2 regions of the Peribacillus sp. ACCC06369 genome follow, and region 2 is predicted to be linked to the other one. Evidence: predicted binding sites of a transcription regulator. Region 2 holds the regulator's gene; the other holds the start of a gene.
The links. The regulator NrdR, encoded in region 2, represses ribonucleotide reductase genes. The targets are predictions, from matches to a motif close to AACACNATATATNGTGTT.
Positions count from the first base shown of each region.

Region 1 (8,385 bases), 380 kb from region 2:
TCTGCCCTGATCCATCAATTCACCCTTTTTTTCATCATTCAGATTGAAATCCATTGCAGAAATTCCCTTCATCGGGATAAATACAATATTCTGGACGTGTTTCTTGGAAATATAACGTGCATCATGGGCATCTTTCATCGTTTTGAATAGTGCGGAGAACAATTCTAACGCATTATCCACCTTATGCGGTTTCCATATCTCATCGACACTTAGTCGCAAGCCTATGACCGGTCGTTCCTTCCTTACATGATCTGAATTGAATAACCACATTGGAAAATTGCTTAACACACCTCCATCAACAAAAAGGAACGTGCTTTTTCCGACATCAAGTTTTACTGGCTCAAAAAAATAGGGAATGCTACAACTCATTCTCACTGCCTTAGCCACTGGAAATGTGAGCGGATCAATTCCATAATTCGGTAACTCATCAGGCAGTACCACCAATTTCCCATTTGTAATGTCAGAGGTTATGATACGGAGAGACTCCGGTCGAACATCCTTAAAGGTAACTACATTCCTTTTGGCAAGTTTACCGGCAACCCAGGATTCCAAAGCGTCGCCTTTATAAAGGCCTAGTTTCCAGTAAATAAGGAGCCACTTAGCAAGCGGGATAGGCAATAGACCACGCCTTTTATCCAGCATGCCGCTTAAATCTATATCAAGAAAAAGCTCTTCCATTTCTTTACCTGTGTATCCAGCGGCTACGAAAGCTGCAATTATGGAACCAGCACTTGTACCCGCTGTCCTATGGAATACAAATCCTCGTTCCTCTAATTCCTGCAGGGCTCCAACTAAACCATATCCTTTAATCCCGCCTCCGGAAAAAACGCCGTCAATAATCATAGCTGCCCTCCCCTAATCCGGTCTTTACATTTTTAAGCAGGATTAGAGCGATTTATGACAGTTTTATATGAAAGATGGCCTTCTTCAGGTAAAATACTGAATTTCCGCTTTAGGGAAAAATTCCGCTATATACCCACGAATTGCCGTTTCCAGTTCTGCGGCTTCTTCGGTTTGGTAAACATATTTACCAATACCGTATCGGCCCCATTTATATTTACGCTTCGTTTCGTCCAGTTCCAATTTCGTTTTCGGGTAGTTTTTTTGAATCACTTTTTTGGCAGGGCCAGTAAACCGATGCTGGATTAATTCGAAAGTCAAGTCTGGGATATCCACGCCTTTTAACGCCTCACTTAACCGTTCGAATAATTCACGGTAGCCCTCTTTCCATGCTTCATGACGATATATTGGAGCTACGATAAAACCCAAGGGATATCCGGCACCTGCCACTTTTCGAGCCGCTTCCATTCTTTCTTCAAAGCTCGAAGTGCCGGGCTCGAAATTCTTTATCACGTAACGTGAATTTATACTGAACCTAAATCTAGTTTTTCCATTATGCTCAGCATCCAACAGGTGGTCGACATGATGAAATTTAGTTACGAACCTTAGGACCCCATATTCACTTTTCCCAAAATATTCTATAGCCCTTTTTAACGAATGTGTCAAATGATCAATTCCGACGATATCTGATGTACAGGCCGCCTCAAAACGTGTAATTTCAGGCTTTCGCTCATTGATATAATTTTCGGCAGCCTCGAAAATCTCCTCGAGATTCACGTATGTCCTAATATATGGCTTTGTTCCGAGTGTCGTCTGTAAATAACAATAATGACAATGCCCCATACACCCGGTTGCAAGAGGGATGGCATATTCAGCAGATGGCTTTGAAGAATCGAATTTCAATGTCTTTCTGATCCCTACCACAAGCGTGGACTTGGCGACACGATATTTTTGTAAATCATTTTCTCCAGGTAGATCCCTAATTTGGTTATGTGAGGTAGTCTCACGGATTTCAATGTTCAAATCCTCAAATTTTTTTTTCAATTCCCGCCCAAGCGGGTATTCCAGTGCCCTGGGCTCGATATATACTAACTGTGGCATAAATGGTTTCATTTCGTTCTCCGTTCTTTTCTGTATTTGTTCATACTTTCAATCGAACTACACAATCTAATTAATAAGGATAGTTTTTCTTTATTCTGTTATCCTCATGATTGTTTTTAATTGGAAAATCCAAAATAAAGGAGATGCGATATGGTATGGCTAATAAACGAGACTTCTTGACAAATGGAATGGGGAAACAATCGATAACTGTCCAAACAGATAATAAATATCCAAATCCCAGGAATATACCTGGAGACTCGGTCGATGAATTTTCGGTATTAAAGGATGGAAACCAATATCTAGCCGAAAAGGAAATAGGCCAGCAAAATGAAAATGGATGAATGAACGCAAAGAGAAGCCGAATCCAACGATTCGGCTTCTCTTTATTTAAGTTCAATGGAATGTAAATTGAACAGAAGTTAAAAACCTACAAGCTCAATCCAATATGTTTATATAAAAAAGCCGTTAAGATCAGCTTTTCAGCACACTTAACGACTTCTTCTATCAGCTTAGCTTATAGCCCACATTTTAATTGTGCTCCACAATTCGTGCAAGTATTACATCCGCCCATTTCCTGGACTTCGCCTTTACGGCAGACCGGACAAGTGTTGCCCACTTCCGACCCAATCGTAACATTAGTCGAACGGAGTTCATTTATCGTATCGACCAATACGACTTTTTTCTTTACTTCCACATCTGTCAATTCGTCCATCTCTAGCTGTTCGTCCATTTGGTTTTCTTCCGCTTTGAGCGTGAGAACCTGACTGTCACGGCTGCCGTCCACATAAACGGTACCGCCTTTTGCTCCGCCTTTGTATAGACGTTCATATACTTTTTCAACCTGTTCGACAGTATATCCTTTTGGAGCATTGACCGTTTTACTGATCGAACTGTCAATCCAGCGTTGAATGATGCATTGAACATCCGCATGGGCTTCAGGTGCCAATTCCATAGCGGAGATGAACCATTTTGGAAGCTCCTCTGGATCAGCTTCTGGATGACGGTCCAAGTATTCCTGAACAATATCAGCCTTAACTTCAATGAATTTGCCAAGTCGGCCACTGCGGAAATACGTGAAGGAGAAGTATGGTTCAAGACCTGTAGATACCCCAACCATCGTTCCTGTGCTTCCTGTAGGAGCCACTGTCAATAAATGAGAGTTACGGATTCCATGTGCAGCAACACTTTCCCTGATGTCTTCCGGCATTTTTTCCATAAATCCGGTTTGTGTGAAACGCGTTCTAAGCTCATCGGTTTCTTTATCATTTGATCCGATCAGGAATGGGAAACTGCCTTTTTCTTTAGCAAGTTCCACGGATGCCCTGTAAGCCGTAGTCGCAATCGTTTCAAACACCTTGTCGACCAGGATGTTTCCTTCTTCAGATCCGTATTCCGTTTCACAGTAGATCAACAGGTCATGCAGACCCATTACACCAAGTCCAACCCGTCGCTCGCCCAGTGCCTGTTTTTTGTTTTCATCCAAGAAATAAGGAGTTGCGTCAATGACATTGTCCTGCATACGCACACCGACTTCGACGGTCTGCCTAAGTTTCTCGAAATTAACGGTTTTGTTATCTTTATCGGCCATTTCAGCCAAATTGACAGCAGCAAGGTTACATACTGAATATGGGGCCAATGGCTGTTCGCCACATGGGTTCGTAGCTACGACCTGTTGACCGTATGCTTTGGCGTTCGTCATTTCATTAGCATTATCGATAAAGAAAATACCTGGTTCAGCAGAATATGTTGCACAAATGTTTATTAAGTTCCAAAGCTCTTTAGCCCGGATTTTACGGTAAACACGAACTTTGTGACCCATTCTCTCCCATTCGCGAACATCACCGACATTATGCCATTCGGCATTATAAATAGCCATTTCTTCGGCATTATAGCTTTCAACATCAGGAAAACGCAATTCGTATTCCTCATCTTTTTCTGCCGCTTCCATAAATTCCTTAGTTAAGCAAATCGAAATGTTGGCGCCAGTTAGAAAATCGGAATTATGGACACTGTACGTTCCGCCTGTACGGATCTTTTCCTCTGCATCCCTAATGATTTTCTCGCTAAATCCACCTAGACCAGGAATCTCTTTATAATTGATGATTCCTTGATACATAGCCGTTTCCTGTTCGGTGTGCGGCGTGAATTTCAATTTATCCGTCGCATATTTCTTGATGGCCTCATCTTTAGTGTTTTCCACTAGATAACGAAGGATCCTTGGATTTTGCATTTTAGAGATGATAAACTCTGCAATATCAGGATGCCAATCAGCGAGCATGATCATTTGCGCACCGCGTCTGCTACCGCCCTGTTCAACAAGATGCGTCAATTTCGCAATATCATCAAGCCATGACACTGAACCCGAGGATTTTCCATTTACCCCTTTTGCCAGAGTGTTCCTTGGACGCAATGTCGATCCGTTCGTACCCACTCCGCCGCCGCGGCTCATGATTTCCATCACTTGTTTCCTATGTTCTGAAATTCCCTCACGTGAATCAGGTACGAATGGCATCACATAGCAGTTGAAATAAGTAACATCCGTATTGGAACCCGCACCATATAATACTCGACCTGCCGGGACAAAATTAAGGTTCTTTAATTCTTCATAGAATTTATTGAACCATTCCGTTCTTTTTTCTTCAGTGGTTTCCACTGAAGCCAAGCCTGTTGCATTACGTTTCGCAATTTGTTCATAGTATATTTCAAGCGGTTTTTCGATAATATCCAGCGGACGGTTTACAATCCCCGTCTCCACTTCTTCCGGATTATCCAATACGCCGCGGAATTCTTCATCCACCAATACCTTGGCTTTTTTGGTTTCCCAATCTATTTCAACGATGTGACCGAGACCCCGTGCTGGGAATTTCGGATCTTCCTTGATCGTCAACACTACGAAATCGCCTGCCGAGAGTGTGATTTTTTCAGTATCCTTAAAAGAATAGCGGTCAAGCATGACTAGACGGGACACTCCCTTATGCGCCATTTTCATATCAGCCGTTACAGGGTGAACCTGGGGAAATAAAGAAATATCCTTATTCAACCTTTCTAGATCAACCTTTAAAGCTTCTTTTATTACAACCGACATAATTCCCTCTCCTTTATATGTTTCAAGATCCGTTCTTGCCGCCGCAAAAATCTATATGTAGCCTTACATGTCCGTTTCGCTTAACAAGTACCCTAAATTTATCATAGCGAAACTCAAAAATCAACATATAGTGTCGCATTAAATATTTCAACTACTATATATTGTGTTTGTTTTGAATGACTTTTAATTTTGTCAAACGATAAATCAATTAATATAGTTAGCAAAAGGGAGGAAAATGTCGATTTACAATAATTTTTCATCAGATTTCAATTAATTTGGACCTTGCTTTTTCCCCATCCCTTTTAGGACTTATTCCTGCAAGGAATAGCTTATTTGGTAAACAAATCTGAAAAAACTTTTTTATTTTCCACTTTAATTATTCTGCTTCTTCTATCTCATGAAATTCCATTCATCGCTTTCATATTTGCTTTCTGCAATGGCCTTCACTTCCAGCAATTGTTGTTCAGTGAGGACGTATGGTTCTAGATCGATCGATAGTCCTTCGGCAAAACCTTTTTCAAAAGCAACTTTCGCTTCGGGGATGGTAATCTTTCTTCCGGCAATGTCATTCATGGCTACAGCTTTGTTTTTTAAGTTTTTTTGCATTCTCTCTTTAACCCTGTCATTTGAAAATTTAAATACGCTAAAGAGCTTTTCATCATCAAGTTCAAGCAAAATGGCCCCGTGTTGAAGGATGACGCCCTTTTGCCTGGTTTGTGCGCTGCCAGCGACCTTCCTGCCCTCAACGACCAGTTCATACCAGCTTGGAGCATCAAAGCAGACGGAAGACTTGGGCGCTTTTAAAGCCGCTTTTTCCTGCTCGGTTCGAGGCACAGCAAAATAAGCATCCAATCCAAGATTCCTGAACCCCATTAATATTCCTTCAGATATGACACGATATGCTTCAGTAACGGTAGTTGGCATTCCCGGATAGGATTCTGGAACGATTACGCTATAAGTCAATTCATGCTCGTGCAGCACCGCTCGCCCTCCTGTTGGTCTGCGAACAAAACCGAGGCCTTGCCTTTTGACCTCTTCCATATCGATTTCCGCTTCTGCCTTTTGAAAATAACCAATCGACAATGTCGCTGGATCCCAACCATAAAAGCGTATGATTGGCGGAATTTCCCCTTTGCTTTGCCAATTTAAAAGCGCTTCGTCCATCGCCATATTAAAAGCCGGTGAACAATTTCCAGAATCTATAAAACCCCATTTTTCTTTAGTCATCCTAAACCCTCGTTTCAATAGACTGTTTTTCAGTAATTCCGTTATACCCCACAAAAAACTCACATGTAGTAGTTTAACAGACTTTAACACTCTAAAAAAGAAAGTGCTATCAAGTCGATAAAGAATTTGATGAAAATTCTTTTTGATTATTAAGTAAAGCAATTATATAATAAGTATTGTCTGTATTCGTTAAGGTAGAAGGGAGTTTTAATGTTTGGAATTATTATATACACTGCTCATCATCTTGGGAGTGGTTATTGCGTATTCACTTTTTAATTGGTACCGCCAGCGTAAAATCGTTAAAACATTAACACAGGACGAATTTATCGCTAACTACAGAAAAGTGCAGCTGATCGATGTTCGGGAACCGAATGATTTTGATAATGGTCATATCTTAGGCGCAAGAAACATCCCTATGACGCAAATGAAAACTCGCTTGGTCGAAATTAGGCCGGACAAGCCTGTATACTTGTACGCTCAAAGCGAAATCATCAGCGGAAGAGCTGCAGCCATGCTATACAAAAAGGGCTACAAGGAACTTTTTCACCTAAAAGGCGGTTTCAAAATGTGGACCGGGAAAATCAAAGCAAAGAAATAAGACCCCATCTCCGCATGGGCTCTTTTTAATTAAAACGTCTACATGTTCAATGCGGGCTCAATGAAAATGAAAATGAAAGTTAACTTATTGACTTTGATTAGTTCTTTACAAGATACATAAACATGAAAAAACCCCCGCCGGCAGGCAGGGGTTTTTTCATGTAAGCTTTCAGTCTAGGCTTGAAAACGCAGAACCGGTTTTCTTGCAGCAAGAGTTTCATCAAGCCGCTTTATAACGGTCGTATGCGGAGCTTCCTGAACGATTTCCGGAGTTTCCTCCGCTTCCTTGGCAATCTGGATCATTGCATCGATGAATGCATCCAGAGTTTCCTTGGACTCCGTTTCGGTCGGTTCTATCATCATTCCTTCTTCCACGTTCAACGGGAAGTAAATGGTTGGAGGATGATACCCGAAATCCAGCAATCTTTTGGCTATGTCGAGAGTCCTGACTCCCAATTTCTTTTGCCGACGTCCGCTTAATACGAATTCGTGCTTACAATGACGATTATATGGTAGGTCAAAATAAGGTTCCAACCTACGCATCATATAATTTGCATTGAGGACCGCATTCTCGGTGACGGCTTTAAGGCCATCAGGACCCATTGAACGAATGTACGTATAAGCCCTCACGTTTATCCCGAAATTCCCATAGTAGGGTTTTACCCTGCCAATGGATTGCGGGCGATCATAATCAAGAACGAATTGCTCATCTTGTTTGACCACAAGCGGTTTAGGCAAGTAAGGAATCAAATCCGACTTTACCCCTACAGGGCCAGAACCCGGACCGCCGCCGCCATGCGGGCCAGTGAATGTTTTATGGAGATTTAAGTGAACCACATCAAAGCCCATGTCACCCGGGCGTGCTTTTGAAAGTACTGCATTCAGATTGGCACCATCATAATAAAGCTTCCCACCGGCATCATGGACAAGTTGTGCCATTTCCAAAATGTTCTCTTCAAACAATCCCAACGTATTGGGGTTCGTCAGCATCAAAGCCGCCGTATCCGGTCCCACAACACGCTTTAAATCCTCAAGGTCGACTAACCCGTTTTCATCGGATTTCACTGTTATCGTTTCAAGTCCGGCCACAGTGGCAGAAGCTGGATTCGTACCGTGTGCAGAATCGGGTACGATCACTTTCGTCCGTTCTGTATCGCCATTAGCTTCGTGAAAAGCGCGAATCATCATCAACCCTGTCCATTCACCGTGTGCACCTGCTGCAGGCTGTAATGTCACTTGATCCATCCCAGTGATTTCCGTTAGATGTTCCTGCAAATCAAATAATAGTCCCAAGGCTCCCTGAACAGTACTCGGATCTTGATATGGATGGATATGGGCGAAACCGTTAAAGCGTGCCACATTTTCATTTATTTTCGGATTATATTTCATCGTGCATGAACCCAGCGGATAAAAACCCGAATCCACTCCATGATTCCGTTTGGAAAGTGCTGTATAGTGACGCATGATATCCAATTCGGACACCTCAGGAAGCTTAGCCTCTTCTTCACGGATGTAGTCGGCAGGAAGAATTTCTT
Region 1 is NZ_JAUCEN010000002.1:3,506,341-3,514,725, forward strand. It holds gene QUF78_RS17845 (patatin-like phospholipase family protein) at 1-843, opposite strand, end outside; gene splB (spore photoproduct lyase) at 928-1,953, opposite strand; gene QUF78_RS17855 (hypothetical protein) at 2,097-2,282, shown strand; gene QUF78_RS17860 (vitamin B12-dependent ribonucleotide reductase) at 2,456-5,026, opposite strand; gene QUF78_RS17865 (lipoate--protein ligase family protein) at 5,417-6,253, opposite strand; gene QUF78_RS17870 (rhodanese-like domain-containing protein) at 6,468-6,851, shown strand; gene gcvPB (aminomethyl-transferring glycine dehydrogenase subunit GcvPB) at 7,025-8,385, opposite strand, start outside.
Region 1: QUF78_RS17860 (vitamin B12-dependent ribonucleotide reductase) is a predicted target of NrdR. The motif match lies at 5,177-5,194, and genes of this name have one in related genera.

Region 2 (8,385 bases):
TCCTTAAGGTGATCGTTCCTGAGGAAATGGAAAATGCCATTGAATTGAACGTGCCCCTTAAGGTGGATTATGCTTTCGGGCCGACATGGTTTGATGCCAAATAATAAAAGATAGGTGATTGCAATGCCAGAACTTCCAGAAGTGGAAACAGTCAGAAGAACGTTAGAGCAGCTCGTACTCGGAAAAGAGATCAAGGAAGTGTCCGTCTTCTGGCCAAAGATCATTAAAGCGCCTGAGCCTGTCGAACAGTTTCAGGATGCTTTAAGGGGGCAGACGATACAGAGTATAGGCCGTCGGGGCAAGTTCCTCATTTTCACATTGGATGATTATTCGATGGTTTCGCATTTAAGGATGGAAGGGAAATACGGGGTGCATCCAAAAGAAGAGCCTTACGATAAGCATACCCATGTAATCTTCACTTTCACGGATGGCAGTGAACTTCGATACAGGGATGTCCGGAAATTCGGTACGATGCATCTGTTTGCAAAAGGGGAAGAACTTGAGCGGTTGCCGCTATTGCATTTAGGGCCTGAACCGTTATCTGAAGATTTTACTGTCGAGGGGCTTAGTGCGAAATTGGCAAGAACCAACAGGAAAATCAAGCCGGTTCTCCTTGATCAAACGGTTGTCGTTGGGATTGGGAATATATATGTGGACGAGTCGTTATTCCGTTCCGGTATCCATCCGGAGAGAATCGCTTCTTCACTATCATTGCAGGAAATAAAAACGTTGCATGCAGAAATCATTGCAACGTTAGCTGAAGCGGTGGAAAAAGGCGGAAGCACGATTCGTTCATACCTTAACTCTCAAGGGCAAATCGGCATGTTTCAGTTGGAACTGAATGTCTATGGACGAAAGGGCGAGAACTGCAAAACATGCGGCACTCCACTTGAAAAACTGGTTGTTGGAGGACGTGGCACACATATTTGCCCGTTGTGCCAGCCTTACATGAGCTAATGTTTTTTCAAACACATCGGATGGGCTCCTTCCATATACTAGGGTAGCAACGAGAAGGGAAGGAGTAATATTCCGATGTGGCTACAAATTATTTTTCTTGCTTTTGCAGTTAGTATTGACGGGTTTGGCGTAGGTTTGACATTCGGTATGCGGAAGATGAAAATCCCCTTAAAGTCAATAGCGGTCATCTCATTTTGTTCTGCATTGAGTTTAGGTATAGCGATGGTCATCGGACAATTCATCAGCCAGCTCATATCTATCGGGGCGGCTGAAAAAACGGGGGGCATCATCCTCATCTTTCTTGGTGCCTGGATGGTATACCAGTATTTTAAGCCTGAAAAAGATCTGAAAGATGATAGATACCATGAAAAGATCATCTTTAATTTTGAAATTAAATCACTTGGGGTAGTCATTAATATTTTACAAAAACCATTGAATGCTGATTTTGATAAATCAGGTACGATCACCGGTATTGAAGCGCTTGTGCTGGGGTTTGCACTTTCGCTGGATGCGTTCGGAGCTGGAGTCGGAGCGGCTATGATCGGGATTTCACCGATTATCCTCGCAGGATGCATCGCTGTTATGAGTTCGATTTTCATTTGGAGCGGAATTCAAAGCGGGAAACTGCTTTCAAATAATAAAGTTGTCCAGCATTTGACCTTTCTTCCAGGTGTACTATTGATCATCATCGGTTTATTCAAGTTATGATACGTGGTTTAAAAGGGGGAGCGTATGGGACAAATCATTGGAATCACCGGAGGCATCGCTAGTGGGAAAAGCAGTGTCAGCCTCTATTTACAGGAACTGGGATTCACGATTGTGGATGCAGATCTGGCTTCCCGTGCTGTCGTTGAGCCAGGTGAAGAAGCCTATCATCAAGTTGTGAAGGCATTTGGTGAAGATATCTTATTGAAGGATGGGAATATAGACCGCGCAAAGCTTGGGTCGATAATATTTCATGATCAGGAAAAGAGATTGCTATTGAATGGCATCGTGCATCCTGCCGTCAGGAATTGGATGCGCCTCAAGACGGAAGAGGCACTCGCTTCAGGGGAAGAAACTGTGTTCATGGATATTCCGCTCCTATTTGAAAGTAAGCTGACATTCATGGTGGAAAAGACGCTTTTGATATATGTGGATGAGCAAGTTCAACTGAAACGATTAATGAACAGGAATGGTCTTTCGGAGACGGAGGCACTTGCCAGGATCCATTCGCAAATGCCCTTGGCCGATAAAAAGGCTTTAGCGGATGCCGTCATCGACAATAATGGAGACATTAATGATACGAAGAAGCAAGTGAAGGCCATACTTAGCGATTGGCATGTCATATAATTGTGATAAAAGGAAGAAACCTCAGGGTTTCTTCCTTTTATGTTGAAAAAATAAGAACAATCCGCATTTTTATTAGCACAATTCAACTGAATTATGTTATACTAATTACATAAGAAAGGTAATAAGTATAACATTAATATTTTTTGGAGGGTCCGAACAATGAATTCAAGAATAGCGATTAACGGATTTGGGAGAATTGGAAGAATGGTTTTCCGAAAGGCCATATTAGATGAGAGTTTGGACATTGTTGCCATTAATGCAAGCTATCCTGCTGAAACTTTAGCCCACTTACTAAAATATGATACGATACATGGTAAATTCGACGGTATCATTATAGCGGAAGATGATTCACTTGTAGTGAATGGCCGCCGAGTAAAACTAATAAATAACCGCGATCCAAAGCTATTGCCTTGGAAAGAGATGAACATAGATATTGTAATTGAAGCTACGGGTAAATTTAATGACCGTTCTAAAGCGGCTCTTCATTTAGAAGCAGGGGCAAAAAGGGTGATTTTATCCGCGCCGGGTAAAAATGAAGACGTTACCATTGTTATGGGCGTCAATCAGGAAGTGCTGGAAATCGACAAGCATTTTGTCATATCCAATGCATCTTGTACAACTAACTGTCTTGGACCGGTTGCAAAAGTGCTTGATGAAAAATTCGGCATAAACAACGGTTTAATGACAACGATACATTCTTATACAAATGATCAAAATAATATCGATAACCCGCACAAAGACTTAAGACGAGCCCGTGCCGCTGCGGAAAGCATCATTCCTACCACCACAGGGGCTGCAAAAGCCATCTCCCTGGTGTTGCCTCAATTAAAAGGCAAACTTCATGGAATGGCGATACGCGTACCGACACCTAACGTATCTCTAGTCGATCTTGTTGTGGACCTAAACTGTGATGTCACGATTGATGAAGTGAACCAAGCGTTCATCGACGCTTCGGAAAATGAACTTAAAGGAATCATGGAATTCACGATGGAACCTTTAGTTTCCAGCGATTTCAAAACTAATCCTCACTCTGCCATCATCGATGGTTTGACAACGATGATGATTGGGAACAGGAAAGTGAAAGTCCTGGCATGGTATGATAATGAGTGGGGTTACTCCAACCGGGTAGTGGACCTTGTGAAATTAGTTGCGTCCGAGTTGAAAAAAACTTCAGAAGTCGAGTTAACAGTAAAATAATGAAAATAAACGGGCCTGCTAAAATTTTTTTAGCGGGCTATTTTTCATTCATTGATCAATCAATTCTGGCGGTTTTAAGGCGTTGAATAAACCCGAAAACAGTAATCTTCCTCAAATTTGCCCCTTCACTATAACCCTATTACATTTAAAGTTTATCTTTCCAAAAATTCAAATTGGAGTTGCAAAAAAAATTCAAACCATATATACTATGAATCGTGAACTTCTTCAAAAGCGGTTTGCATGATGGCTACTTAAAGGGTTAGGACCTCTTTGGACTAACTTTCCCCCGTGGTAGTTATCAGACTTAATTTTTAATCATGGTAAGGGGGAAGCTTAATATGGAAACAGCTTACACTATGGAAACTATGGGTAGACATGTCATTTCTGAACTTTGGGGTTGTGACTTTGAAAAACTGAACAATATCGATTTAATTGAAAAGATTTTTGTTGATGCTGCTTTGAAATCAGGTGCAGAGGTAAGAGAAGTTGCCTTTCACAAGTTTGCTCCACAAGGAGTTAGCGGGGTTGTCATCATTTCTGAATCACACTTAACGATTCACAGTTTTCCAGAACACGGCTATGCTAGCATTGATGTCTATACATGCGGTAACTTGGATCCGAATATTGCGGCAGATTATATTGCAGAAGCTTTGAACGCGCAAACACGTGAAAACATAGAATTACCACGTGGATTAGGTCCTGTACAAATGAAAAAAGCCAATCTAAGTGCCCTATAAAAAACACGTATACACAGAGATGCCATGGGTGCATCTCTTTTTTAATTTTATAGGGTAAGATAGCCATGAACAAAAAGACTTTGATAAAGGTGCTTCAAGTGCATGACAAAAAGTGTCTACTGCTGGAAGTTACACTTTTTACTTGTACTGGCCGTTCCTTTTAATATAAGATTAAGGTAGAAAAGTAATTCCTTGGGGAACATTTAGATAGGGGAGTCCTACATAAAATACGGAGCTGATAATGATGAAATGCCCATCATGTCAATATAACGGAACAAGAGTGCTCGATTCCAGGCCAGTCGATGAAAGTAAATCGATTCGACGACGCCGTGAATGTGAGGCATGTGGTTTTCGATTCACGACATTTGAAAAGGTGGAGGAAACACCTCTTATTGTAGTGAAAAAGGGCGGGACACGGGAAGAGTTCAGTCGTGATAAAATCCTGCGTGGCTTAATCAGGGCTTGCGAAAAACGTCCGGTTCCCTTGAAAGAACTAGAGCAAATTACCAGTTATGTAGAAAAAGAACTGCGCAATCAGGGCATAGCGGAAGTGAAAAGCGACAGTGTCGGCGAAATGGTGATGGATAAGCTGGCAGAAGTCGATGAGGTGGCCTATGTTCGGTTCGCATCCGTCTATCGGCAATTTAAAGACATCAATGTCTTTATCGATGAATTGAAAGATTTAATAAATAAAGAAAGAAAGTAGAGCTGAAGATTTACTTTGGCTCTTTTTTCACTACATCTTTTGAAAGGTTTGAATGGAGATGTCAATGCATTGGCAAGAATTGCTCCCAGCGGATTCATATTTGGTCTCATCTGCGGGGCTGCTTCATGATTATGATCGGAAAATACTGACCCGACTATATCAACCTCTTATTGGACCTATCTGTATCAGCCTTTATATGACGTTGTGGAGTGAGTTGGAGGAAAACAGGCTATGGTCGGAAACCTCCTCACACTATCAATTAATGAATACCATCGGCCTTAAGTTAGGTGATATTTACGAAGCACGGCTTTTACTTGAGGGAATCGGTTTGTTGAATGTATATAAGAAATCGGAGAATGACACGAAGGAATTTATCTATGAGTTAAACCCGCCGCTTTCCCCACAGCAATTTTTCACGGATGGAATGCTGAATATCTACTTATACAAAAAAATAGGTAAAGTACAATTCAACCGGTTGAAGAGATTCTTTTGTGATGATCATATCTTAACGGATCAATATGAAAGTGTGACTAAATCTTTTGCGGAGGTATTCTCATCAGATCACTTGGACTCTTTATATGTAACGGATGAAGCGAAAAATGAATGGAAACCGATGCCTGAACAGCAATTCATCGATCGGGCGGATGGCGTCGAACCAACGGGGTTTGACAACTTATTTGATTTTGAACTTTTAATTGCCGGGATGAAATCCTCGATCGTACCGAAAAAGGCCTTTACCCCGAAAATAAAAAGTACGATTGCCAAGCTTGCTTTTTTATATGGCATTGATCCGCTTGAAATGCAAAAACTAGTAATGGATGCCGTTTCATTGGATGATGAGATCGATGAGGAAATGCTTAGGAAGGCGGCGAGGGACTGGTATCAGATCGAACGGCAGGCCGATATGCCTTCCCTTGTCAATCGCGTGCAGCCGATCCGTGAACGGACACAAAAAGAAGAACCGAAAACGCAGGAACAAGAGCTCATCCGTCATTTGGAGACGATTTCTCCAAGGGAGCGGCTGATGCAATTGTCAGGCGGTGCTGAGCCATCAAGCGGTGATTTGAAAGTGGTGGAGGGCGTGATGATCAATCAAAAGCTGAATCCGGGTGTCGTCAACGTCTTGATTGAATATGTCATGCTCAAAACGGATATGAAGTTCACGAAGGGCTATGTGGAAAAGCTGGCAGGCCATTGGGCACGGCTGAAGGTCTCCACGGTCATCGAGGCGATGGAACTGGCTAAAAATGAACACCGGAAATATCAGGACTGGGCTCAAGGAAGCAGGAATGTTGCGAAGGGCGGCCGGAAAAAGACGATACGGGAAGAAGTGGTTCCGGAGTGGCTTGAGAAAAAAGAAGAAGCACCGCAGGAGCAGAATGCGGATCAGCCTGAATTGAATGCCCAGAAACGTGAGCTTCAGGAGAAATGGAAGCAGTGGAAAGCTGGAGGTGAAATGAACGATGGAAAAGATTAATAGATCCCTTAATAAATTGGCCAATACAAACCAATTTCAAGAGCGTTATGAAAAGCTGAAACAAGAGATTTTTGAAGACGAACAGGTGCGGTTATTTTTGAATGCCAACAGTTCGACTGTCACGAAGGAAATGATAGACAAAAACTTGGGTAAGCTTTATGAGTTCACTTCACAAAGCAATAAGTGTGATAAATGTCCAAGCTTGGATGGCTGTATCAATATGATGCATGGGTATTATCCTAAATTGGTCGTTCAAGGGAAGGCCTTGAATCTGAATTATGAAATCTGCCCACGGAAATTCGCAGAGGATGAAAAGCGGAAACGGGAAAAATTGATCCGCAGCCTTTACGTGCCGAAGGATATTTTAAAGGCGACCATCGAGGACTTCACTCAAACGGATGATGAAAACAAACGCTTGGGTGTTTTAAGTAAGGCGATGTCGTTCATTATGGAGTATGAGCCAGGTAAAAGGCAAAAAGGCTTATATATATACGGGAAATTCGGTGTTGGGAAAACCTATTTATTAGGTGCGATTGCCAATGAACTTGCAGAAAGGCAGATTTCCTCCCTTATTGTCTATGTGCCTGACTACTTGAGGGAACTTAAAGGGTCGATAGGTGATAATACGGTCAATGAAAAAATTGAGATGGTGAAAACGGCACCTGTCCTCATGCTGGATGATATTGGAGCGGAGTCCATGACGAGCTGGGGACGCGATGAGGTTTTTGGTCCGATTTTGCAATTTAGGATGCTGGAAAACCTGCCGACGTTTTTTACTTCGAATTTTGACATGAATGGCTTGGAGAATCACCTAACCTTTTCACAGCGTGGTGAGAAGGAAGAAGTGAAGGCGGCCAGGGTACTGGAACGAATTCAATATTTAGCGGAGCCGGTCAAGCTGGATGGCGTGAATCGGAGAAGATAAAGGAAAGTGGTCTCTTAATGGAGGTCACTTTTTTCTTATTACAAGGTCCATCCTACTTCTAAACACGTCCCCATCCCCATATACATGAAAAAAGAAGCAAGGGGGAAGGGGGGATGTCGTAGTGCAAATTTCGTTTCAAAACGATTCAGAGGCATTGAAATTACTGAATTTCGTTTCTGCCCATCCGCTAGGGGCAGAATTTCAACCATACATTCGATTTCTTCCGCAACAAGGCATGCATGTGGATATGACGGAGTCTTCAGGTGATAAATGGCTAATTCTGCTTCGTGATGCATTTCATTCTTTTTTATTGGAAGAAAAGACGCTTCCTGTTCTGGAGCAAATAATAGTCGGTAAATTTTTTTATAGGGAACGGGAAGAAATTGAAGCCATCACTGAGATTGCTTCATCCATCATTGAAGGGGAACGTGCAAGGAATCAAGAAGAAGTATTCAGTACGGAGAAACGATTGATTGAGGAAGGACTACAAAGCATTTTGGCGGGGAAGGTATCTTTTTCATTCGATTCTTTTACGACTTTCCGTTTAAAATCATTTCAGCACACTTTGGAAAAGTATGTCGTCAAGGCAATTGATGAATACAAGTTGGAACAGGATTATCAAAATTTCATTGCCACTCTCCGTGATTGCCTTCAGGGGCAGGAGTCGAAATTAAGAAAGCTTCACCTCGTCAATCGGGATGGTTTTCACTTCTATGATCAGAAATTAAGCAAGCTCGACCGACCAAAAATCAATAGTATGATCGACAGGAGGCTTCTTGCCAAAAGTTCACTTTTTCTAGATACGGTGATACTTGCCCCACTTTTATCGATTGCTCCTGAAAACTTGTGTATCTATACCGATGACAAGGAAGAGGGGCTGATCCAGACCATTTCAAGGATTTTCGAAGAACGGGCGACCATCTTGCCACTTTCGTCTTTTTCTAATGCATTTGAATGATCTTTCTTGGGAAAAAGAAAATTAACCTTGATTTTCACCGTATAACAAATTATAATTTCCTACATACTATTAAAAAACAAAAAGTTATGATGAGGA
Region 2 is NZ_JAUCEN010000002.1:3,891,146-3,899,530, reverse strand. It holds gene polA (DNA polymerase I) at 1-104, shown strand, start outside; gene mutM (DNA-formamidopyrimidine glycosylase) at 124-957, shown strand; gene ytaF (sporulation membrane protein YtaF) at 1,033-1,665, shown strand; gene coaE (dephospho-CoA kinase) at 1,690-2,289, shown strand; gene QUF78_RS19795 (glyceraldehyde-3-phosphate dehydrogenase) at 2,449-3,486, shown strand; gene speD (adenosylmethionine decarboxylase) at 3,843-4,223, shown strand; gene nrdR (transcriptional regulator NrdR) at 4,468-4,929, shown strand; gene QUF78_RS19780 (replication initiation and membrane attachment family protein) at 4,994-6,406, shown strand; gene dnaI (primosomal protein DnaI) at 6,393-7,331, shown strand; gene ytxC (sporulation protein YtxC) at 7,453-8,289, shown strand.